Regions from separate parts of the Brevibacillus sp. FSL K6-0770 genome, predicted to be linked through region 2. Evidence: riboswitches for the same ligand, from Rfam matches in the RefSeq annotation. Region 2 holds a riboswitch; each other region holds the start of a gene.

Region 1 (2,200 bases), 4.5 Mb from region 2:
ACCGTAATCATCGGTCAGCTCTTCCCCCGGCAAAATGTCTCTGGCAGCCAGCTCCAAGTCGTACATCGTCGCCACGCAGGTCGCATGGAAGCTGTGGTTCACAAATCGGGCCTTATCCCAGCACAAGATGTATTTTCCAAACTGATTTTTGAAGGAATACTTCTGCACATCCTGCTTTCTCAATGGGTCCAGTTTTTCCACATATGCCGGGTCCAATACCTGATCCAGGTCATCCTGTGCCCAGACAATCGTGCCTTTCGGGATCAATTTTGTCGCAAAAACACCGTACCCGATTTCATCGTTGATATAGCGAAGCTCCGTATCGGGATGCATCATGGCCTTGATTCACTCCTTGGCAAATGTGCGTTTTTACCATCATAAGCAGTTCGGCCAATAGTGGTGTGTGAATGTCGGGAAAAACACACAACTCCCTGTTCCTCCCTTTTTTTCTAGATTAAAAAAATTTTTCTTATTTACCCCAATCGACAAATAGTCTATATTATTGACAAACGGATGATTAGGAAAATTTTCCTGTAACAATTGAATCAGTTTTCTATTATCAACTGGATGCGTTACCCATTGATATCGAAACGGCAAACCCGGGGAAATCCGGCGACGCAAAGCTAGAGGGGCTACCTCCGCACAAGCGGGCACGCCAGCCAGCTACCGAAGTATTGGTGTAGGACAAGACCAATGATCCTATATCATTGGTCTTTTTTTGCGCAACAATTGTCTATTTTTGTCCATTTATGTATTTATGTGTAAAAATATTCATTTTCAGTTAAGGAGGTGAGGCTGCGAAAAGCTGTCGGATTGTTGGAATCGTTCATCAAACATACAAGGAGGCTTCATACGATGTCATTCTGGAAGAAACTTTCTACTGTCGCATTGACTACTGCAATCGGCCTGGCAACCCTGTCTCCGGTTCAAGCAGCTAATCGGCCAACATCAATGTCGCCAAACGCAATGGTAACAACACCACACTATCTGGCTACAGCAGCAGCCCTGAAAACATTGGAAGACGGCGGCAACGCTGTAGATGCCGCCATCACAGCCGCTTCTACTCTCGCCGTCGTCTACCCGCATTACACAACGATCGGCGGAGATAACTTCTGGCTCATCTACAACGCCAAGACCAAGGAACTGAAAGCGTTGAACGGCAGCGGACGAGCTGGCGAAAAAGCAACGATCGACTACTACAAAGGCAAAGGCTACGAAAAAATTCCTTCCCGCGGCTACGAGTCTGCCAATACGGTGCCAGGCGTTGTTTCCGGCTGGTGGGAAGCGTACAACTACGCGCACAAAAGCATGGGCAACAGCAAGCTTCCGTGGCACAGGCTGCTTGAACCGGCGATCGGATACGCTGAAAATGGATATCCCGTCTCACCGAACCAGGTTTATTGGACAAAATACGCCATCGATCCGAACGATAACGATTTGAAAAACCTCCAGCGCTTTGAAGGGTTCCGCAAAACCTTCCTGAAGCCGAACGGAGAGCCGTATGCGCCTGGCGAAATCCTCAAGCAAAAGGACCTGGCCAAAACTTTGCAAATCATTGCGAAAAAAGGAGCAGACGGATTCTACAAAGGCGAAGTCGCCAAAAAAATCGTAGCGGATATGCAGAAAAACGGCGGGCTGCTCACCTTGAAAGACTTTGAAAAACACACCTCCACATGGGCAGAACCGATTACAGTCGACTACCGCGGCTACAAGGCTTACAACGTACCGCCCAACTCCCAGGGCATGGCTTCGCTCTCGATCTTGAACGTGTTGAACAACTTCGACCTCAAGAGCATGGGCGAAGGGACGCCGGACTACTACCACACGATTGTAGAAGCCACCAAGCAAGCTTTTGCCGACCGTGACAAATGGCTGACAGACCCTGCTTTCGTCGACATTCCGGTGGACGAGCTGTTGTCCAAGCAACACGGCAAAGATTTGGCTGCACGCATCGATATGAAGCAAGCGGCAAAAGCAGTAGAGCCGCTCGATCCAAAAGGGGACACTACTTGGTTTGGCGTCGTGGACAAGGACGGCAACGCCGTTTCGATCATCCAGAGCCACTATTTTGACTGGGGTTCCGGTATCGTAGCAAAAGATACTGGCGTCCTGTTGCAAAACCGTGGAAGCTACTTCTCTCTCGATCCGAAACACATTAACCACCTGGAGCCTGGAAAGCGCACCTTCCATACGATTAACC
Region 2 (2,200 bases):
CTGTTGTTGAATATCGCGTGCATCATGCTTGTTGCCGATACGAAGCAGAAGGTAAGCAGGTAGTACATCAAATGAACCGGATTGGAGGTATAAAAAATCGCCTCGCCATTTGTCAGGAAGTAGTACGTGACGATCCCGAGCGCTGCCACGATCGTCAAAATGTTGATCAGCCTGTCCTGATAAATCCCCATGACGGCTACGAAGAACATGATGGTCATAATATTGACCAGCCAAGGATCAAGCCCGGTAATTATGAACATGAAGATGCCGATTACCGCGAAGTTGAAAAACTTCATGAATGGAGCCATTTTGTCGCGCCACGCCGGACGATTGGACAAATACGCGAACGGCGCCAGCACTCCGTACAAAATACCGAGCACAGTCAAGACGAAGGAAATCGGCACTCCCATGATGAGATTCACGATTTGCACCACGGTAATGATGCTTGCAAAAACAATGACGACCCAATTATTTCTTCTTTGTAAAAGTTCCATGTCAGCTAACCTCAACTTTTATTTGTTTGCAAAGCGTTTGATACCAGGAAAATGCGGGATGGTCCTTGCTCGTATAGGCTTCCTGCAGGTGAAAAATGGTCGGGATGGCGTTCGCCCCTTTGTAATAGACCATATCCTTCACTTGTGTCGCTTTGACGTTGTATTTTGTATTAATCAACTGAAAAAAAGCCGGGTCTGCTAAACCGACTGCATGCGTATAACCGTGTTTTTCAGCATAATCGATCATGAGGGCAACGCCCCAACGTCCCAGTTTTCCACGGTATTTCGGCAAGACAGCGAAACTGTCTACTTCCACCACTTTCATATCGGCGCTCAACACGTCCTGAAACAAATTGCGGAGAAAAGCAGAAGATTTTTCATGTGGCGTAAATTCAAAAGTACCGCCTGCTTCGTCATCTTCTGACAATAGCAAATAAGCATCGGAACCATTTTTGACGTATTCCATTTCAAAGCCCATGGAGGTCCAAACGCTCTCCTTGATTTGGTGAAAACTCGCCAAAGACTCTACTGAATCAACCAGTTTGTACATAATACTCCACTCCATTTTTATCTCTCTTTTGTTTTTTCATGTACAAGTTTACTGTTGATAGATGGACTGGCGCCTCCTTTCTATGAGATTGCACACAAAACGGCCATGACCGTTTTGTTGACCGCAAGCGGCCACATCCAATTTCTTGAAAAACGTCGAGACGTTTTTCACACAAAAAAGGCCATTCCACACACGGGAACAGCCTTCAGTCACCATCATCGCACAATTACGCACATGATGTATGGCAACCCGGCTGTCATGGTCGAAGACTTTAGACCCGTGGTTTTGCGTCGCCACCTTTCGATGACTTTGCCTTTGTCATTCAGTTTGCGAAAAATGTATAGTCATGTCGAATCATGCAAAATATAATCCAAAAGAAACAGTCTTGTCAAGTTTTGGTAGGGTAAAAATAACCAATTCTTTATAAAAATAGTCAGAATTAAGGTAACGGTAAGAGTAGCGTAACAAAATTTTACCATCCATCCGATAAAGATAGAGAGAAGAGGAGGGATGAGAGGATGGCAGAGACGAAAACAATCGAATTTCACTTTTCAGGGGGAGAAGTGATCCGCATTGAGACGACAGAACCGGAAGAGATCATCCAGATGGTCGCCAACCAGAAAGATGGATGGCTCCAGTACGACGATATCGTCATCAATGTGCGAAACGTTTCTTATATTAAAGTGAAAGAAATCGCTTAACAGCATGTGTGAAAAAAGCTCTCGAATGCCGAGGGCTTTTTTTGTTGCATGTTTGGCGGGAGAGGCATTATAGTGAGTATAAGACTAACGACTAAAGAGGACGATATGGACGACATTTACAAAGAGTTGCAAAAGCTCGGTTTTTCCCAATACGAGTGCAAGGCTTACATTGGCTTGTTGAAGCATTCCCCGATTACCGGATACGAAATCAGCAAGCGCTCCGGCGTACCGCGCTCGATGATTTACGAGGTCATAGGCAAGCTGCTGGAAAAAGGGGCGGTCTATACGGTGCCTTCAGAGCCTGTGACTTACGCGCCGCTTGCGGCCAGAGAGTTGATTCGCAGATTGCGTGGACAGTTCGAGCAGTCCTTCGACTATTTGGAAAAAAGCTTGTCCGCTTTGGAGTCTGAGCAAGAAGTCGATGTGATTCGCCGGATCAGCGGCGACGAACTGGT
Region 3 (2,200 bases), 560 kb from region 2:
CAGATTCGTTTGCTCGGCGATTTCCCGAATAATATGCACGACATCCTGGGTCTGGTGAATCTCCTGATCGAGCTTGTTGACGCGGCCCATGACCTCTTCGAAGACGCGCCCGACTTGCCGGATGTCTCCCAGTGCGGCATTGATGATCTGCCTGCTCTGTTCTGCGGAGTGGACGGCATCGTCCGTTCCTTCCGCCACCTTGATAGCGTGGTTGGCCACTTCCTGAATGGAAGCGCTCATTTCTTCCGTAGCTGCTGTCACGCTGTGGCTTTCCTCAATTTGTTCGTCCATGCCCGAGATGAGCTGTTTGGTCGTATCGAGCTGTGTCATATGATTCAACATGTCGGAGATGCCGAACAAAAATGATTTGAACGTCTCTTCCATATATACTTCCACGATCAGTTGCTGATCGAACGCTGCCAGTTTTTGGACGGATGTGACCATTTGCATCATTTGATGCGGCTGATGGCTCCATTTTTCCATCAAGATCGATGTCATGATCTGAATCAACATATGATGAGCGGAGATAAAATGATCGGCTGTCAGATGAATGCGGCTGTGAACTTGTCCAATCACAATTCTCGTCTTCACGTATTCGTAATCCACATTCGCCTGCAGAAACTGTTCAAGATACAACTCCAATGTGTGTTTCAATTTTCCTAGTGTTGAGTGGTCGAGAATCAGTTTTTGCAATTGATCAACAGCCGTGATTGCGCCGTAAAATTGGTCGACAATCTTCGCTTTAAAGGGCGAAAGCGTTTCGGCAGCATTTTTGACATGGGCGAGCGTGTCTTGATCCACCCCTAAAAAGGACAAGCGCTCCTTTACTCGTTCTCCTACTTGATCGATGTCAGTCGTGTGAGAGGATTTTACGTACTCTGTCCATGGCTTTGTTTTCTTCGTAAAAAATTGCATGCAGACCTCCGGATTCTTTGCTTTTCTCTTTTTTAGTCGTTCGCTTCAAAACGGGGGAAGAGAGCATACGTCAATGGTGCTTTGGTGAGTGAATTGGCGATAGTGGACACGACAAATGTTCTGGGATAAAATAAACCGACCCTACAGCAATAATAGGGTCGGTTGCACTACTCACTCCCAGCCATTCAAGTGCCCACATACAAATCGCTGATCATCGCTTCCACTTTCAGTTATACAATTTCACAATATATAGTCATATTAGCTTATATTAATTCAAAAAGGGAATAGCAAAAATGAGCTATTTACACTTTCAAGCAAAATATTATGGTTTTGCATAGGAACAACCAGGCGAAAGTGCAGGAAAGCTATTACGCCCGATCGTGGATATGATACGCTAGGAAAAAGGAGAGTGACAGCCAATGCCAGAGCAGTCGCCACTCGTTGATACACGAAATCGCCCTCTCCGCGATTTGCGTATTTCCGTGACAGACAAATGCAATTTTCGTTGCAGATACTGCATGCCTGCGGAAATTTTTGGACCGGACTTTGAGTTTTTGCCGCAGCACAAGCTGCTTTCATTTGAAGAGATTGTTCGACTGACCGACATTTTCGCCTCGCTTGGCGTCCAGAAAATCAGAATTACAGGCGGAGAGCCGCTCATGCGCAGAGGCTTGCCTGTGTTAATTGAAATGATAAAAAAAGTAGCAGGTATTCACGACATCGCTATGACCACCAACGGTTCGTTGCTCGTCCGCCACGCGCAGGCTCTGAAGGAAGCAGGACTTGACCGCGTGACAGTCAGTCTCGACAGTCTGGACAACGAGCGGTTCGGCACATTGAACGGCAGGGGCTATCCGGTAGAAGCTGTGCTGGACGGCATACGGGCGGCGGCTGAAGCAGGTCTTGGCGTGAAAATCAACATGGTCGTGCAGCGGGGAGTGAATGACCAAGATATTTTGCCGATGGCCAAATACTTCCGCGAGCAGGGGCATACTTTGCGCTTCATTGAATTTATGGATGTCGGAAACTCCAATGGCTGGAAGCTGGATCAGGTCGTGCCGTCCAGCGAAATCGTCCGCATGATTCACCAGGAGATGCCGCTTGTTCCGATCGAGGCAAATTACTTCGGGGAGGTCGCTTCGCGCTATCGCTACGAGGACGGGGATCAGGAGATCGGGCTGATTTCTTCTGTGACGCAAGCTTTTTGCTCCACCTGTACCCGCGCCAGGCTGTCCGCAGAGGGCAAAATGTACAACTGCTTGTTCGCTTCTGCGGGAGAAGACTT
Region 4 (2,200 bases), 4.6 Mb from region 2:
AGATTTAACATTAGCGACTGTGAAGGTAACGGAAGAAGGAAATGAACAGGTGTCGACGCTAACGAAACAAATGGCTCATATCAGTACGATCATCGATAAAACCGTGACGTTGATGAACGAGCTTCATGAACGAAATCAGCAAATCGGTTCTGTTCTTTCCAAGATTAGCGAGATCTCCAACCAAACCAACCTGCTGGCCTTGAATGCTGCCATCGAAGCAGCGCGTGCGGGAGAGCACGGGCGGGGTTTTGCCGTGGTTTCTGATGAAGTGAGGAAGCTGGCTGTCCATTCACAGCAATCGACGGAAGAAATAGCAGGCATATTGGTGGATATCCAAAATAAGACAAGCGACCTTGCCAAGCAAATCATTACCGGACAAGCCGCTGTTGTAGACAGTCAAAACGCTGCGCAGCACACAGAATCCATACTAAAACAAATTACAAATAACGCGAATAGCGTTGTGATTCAAGCGGGCGAGGTTGAGACGCTCATTCATGCGTTGGAGAATGGCTCGCTGCGGATTGTGGATGAAATCACCCAGATTTATAGCGTAACGGAACAATCGAGTGCGTCTGTAGAGCAAGTATTGGCGAGTGTAGACGAACAAACAGAACGGATTGAACAAATTGTGGCAAGCTTTAGAGAGTTGGAGCTGCTTACCGATACGTTAAGCAGCTTGGCTGTGGAGTCTGGGAAGTAGCTATGATCTGATAGCATCCCCTTTAAGTAGACATGGCGTGAAAAGCGCACAATGGTTTACTTGGAGGGGCTTTTTTGTAATTTTATGCAAGAAAAGTAGTTTAGCTATCAAACAAATCGGGTAAAGATTTCGTGTGGAAAAAAATCCAAGGCATTATTTGAAAGTTAACCCACATTTTTACTTTCGTGTGCTATAGTAAATTTATAAACAAAATACGACAAAAAATGACAAAGGCAAACCTGTTGAAAGGCAGGGACGCAAAGCCACGGGTCTAAGGCAAGCAGATTGCATTTCTCTGCTGCTACGATAGCCGGGTTGCCATGCCGAACGCAAAAAGGCTGTCCGGGTGGCAGTCTTTTTTGTTGTGAAAAAAAGGATAGGAGGTACACCGTGTGATGGAATCAAGTCTAAAGAAAAAGTTAATTGTCGTTATGTGCCTGCTTTTGATCATCAGCTTGGGCACGGTATGCGGGGCCAGCTACTACAGCTCTTCGCAATTGCTATCATCGAGCCTGGACAAAGAAGCGGAACTGACAGCCAGCAATCTATCCATCCGTATCGACAGCTTCTTCCAGGAAAAAATCGGAATCGTGGAAACAGTCGGGGAGATGATGTCCTCAGACAACAATTTCGAGCATGACTTGAGGCTGATTCAGGAAGCGCAAAAGAAAAACCCTGAGTTTGAAACGTTTTTCTTTTCCTATGACTTGAGCGGCAAAAAGGTCATCAACTTCAAAGGAGAGGAAACCAATCCTTCCGACCGTCCGCATTTTCAGGAAGCAGGAAAAGGCGAAGGGAAAATCATCGTATCCGAGCCGGTTGTTTCCCAACGGACAGGCAATAACATTGTGACGGTCATCTTGCCATTGATGAAAGACAACCGCCAATACGGCTATGTCGGCTCTACTATCCCAATCAATGAGATTCAAAAAACGGTTTCTGAAGAGAAATTCGGGCACAGCGGCTATGCTTTTCTCGTCAGCAAAAAAGGAACGTATATCTGGCATCCGAATAGCGAGTTTATTTTGAAGCAATCCGTGCTGGAAAGCGACATTCCCGAGCTGAAAACGGCATTTGAAGCGACGCAGCAAGGCGGGCATGGAATTATTCAATACCAGCAGGAGCAAACAGCGCAGTTCTCCTCATACGCATCGACGAAACTGAACTGGGGCGTATTCATCACGGCTCCGGTCAAAGATTTGCACGCTCCGGTAAATGAGCTGTCGATCAAGCTGCTTGCGATTTCACTGGTTGTGTTGGCGCTCGGGATCATTTTCGTATACTGGCTGTCTGTTCGCCTGGTGAAACCGATTCAGCGTCTGAACCAAGTGGTCAATGTGGTGGCGCAAGGGAATCTCACGCAGACCGTTACGGTAGACGGCAAGGATGAGCTTGCGGTGCTTTCCCGTGACTTCAACCAGACTGTTGCCCACTTGAAAGGTCTGATTGAGGGCGTGTCGCAATCTTCCGAGCAGGTGCTGCGCTTTACTCAGGAAGTAT

What was found. Region 2 has a riboswitch for cyclic di-GMP ahead of NST23_RS05500 (GNAT family N-acetyltransferase). Riboswitches for the same ligand answer to the same signal wherever they lie in the genome.
Region 1: another riboswitch for cyclic di-GMP. It lies ahead of ggt (gamma-glutamyltransferase); the one in region 2 lies ahead of NST23_RS05500 (GNAT family N-acetyltransferase).
Region 3: another riboswitch for cyclic di-GMP. It lies ahead of NST23_RS08050 (methyl-accepting chemotaxis protein); the one in region 2 lies ahead of NST23_RS05500 (GNAT family N-acetyltransferase).
Region 4: another riboswitch for cyclic di-GMP. It lies ahead of NST23_RS27025 (methyl-accepting chemotaxis protein); the one in region 2 lies ahead of NST23_RS05500 (GNAT family N-acetyltransferase).

What each region holds. Positions count from the first base shown of each region.
Region 1 covers NZ_JBBOBQ010000001.1:5,611,153-5,613,352, forward strand. Annotated here, with positions in the region: gene NST23_RS26680 (SET domain-containing protein) at 1-336, opposite strand, end outside; cyclic di-GMP riboswitch class I at 583-671, shown strand; gene ggt (gamma-glutamyltransferase) at 856-2,200, shown strand, end outside.
Region 2 covers NZ_JBBOBQ010000001.1:1,073,816-1,076,015, forward strand. Annotated here, with positions in the region: gene NST23_RS05495 (methyl-accepting chemotaxis protein) at 1-494, opposite strand, end outside; gene NST23_RS05500 (GNAT family N-acetyltransferase) at 496-972, opposite strand; cyclic di-GMP riboswitch class I at 1,285-1,368, opposite strand; gene NST23_RS05505 (hypothetical protein) at 1,563-1,745, shown strand; gene NST23_RS05510 (TrmB family transcriptional regulator) at 1,851-2,200, shown strand, end outside.
Region 3 covers NZ_JBBOBQ010000001.1:1,637,358-1,639,557, forward strand. Annotated here, with positions in the region: gene NST23_RS08050 (methyl-accepting chemotaxis protein) at 1-915, opposite strand, end outside; cyclic di-GMP riboswitch class II at 1,064-1,146, opposite strand; gene moaA (GTP 3',8-cyclase MoaA) at 1,335-2,200, shown strand, end outside.
Region 4 covers NZ_JBBOBQ010000001.1:5,685,391-5,687,590, reverse strand. Annotated here, with positions in the region: gene NST23_RS27030 (methyl-accepting chemotaxis protein) at 1-700, shown strand, start outside; cyclic di-GMP riboswitch class I at 923-1,023, shown strand; gene NST23_RS27025 (methyl-accepting chemotaxis protein) at 1,096-2,200, shown strand, end outside.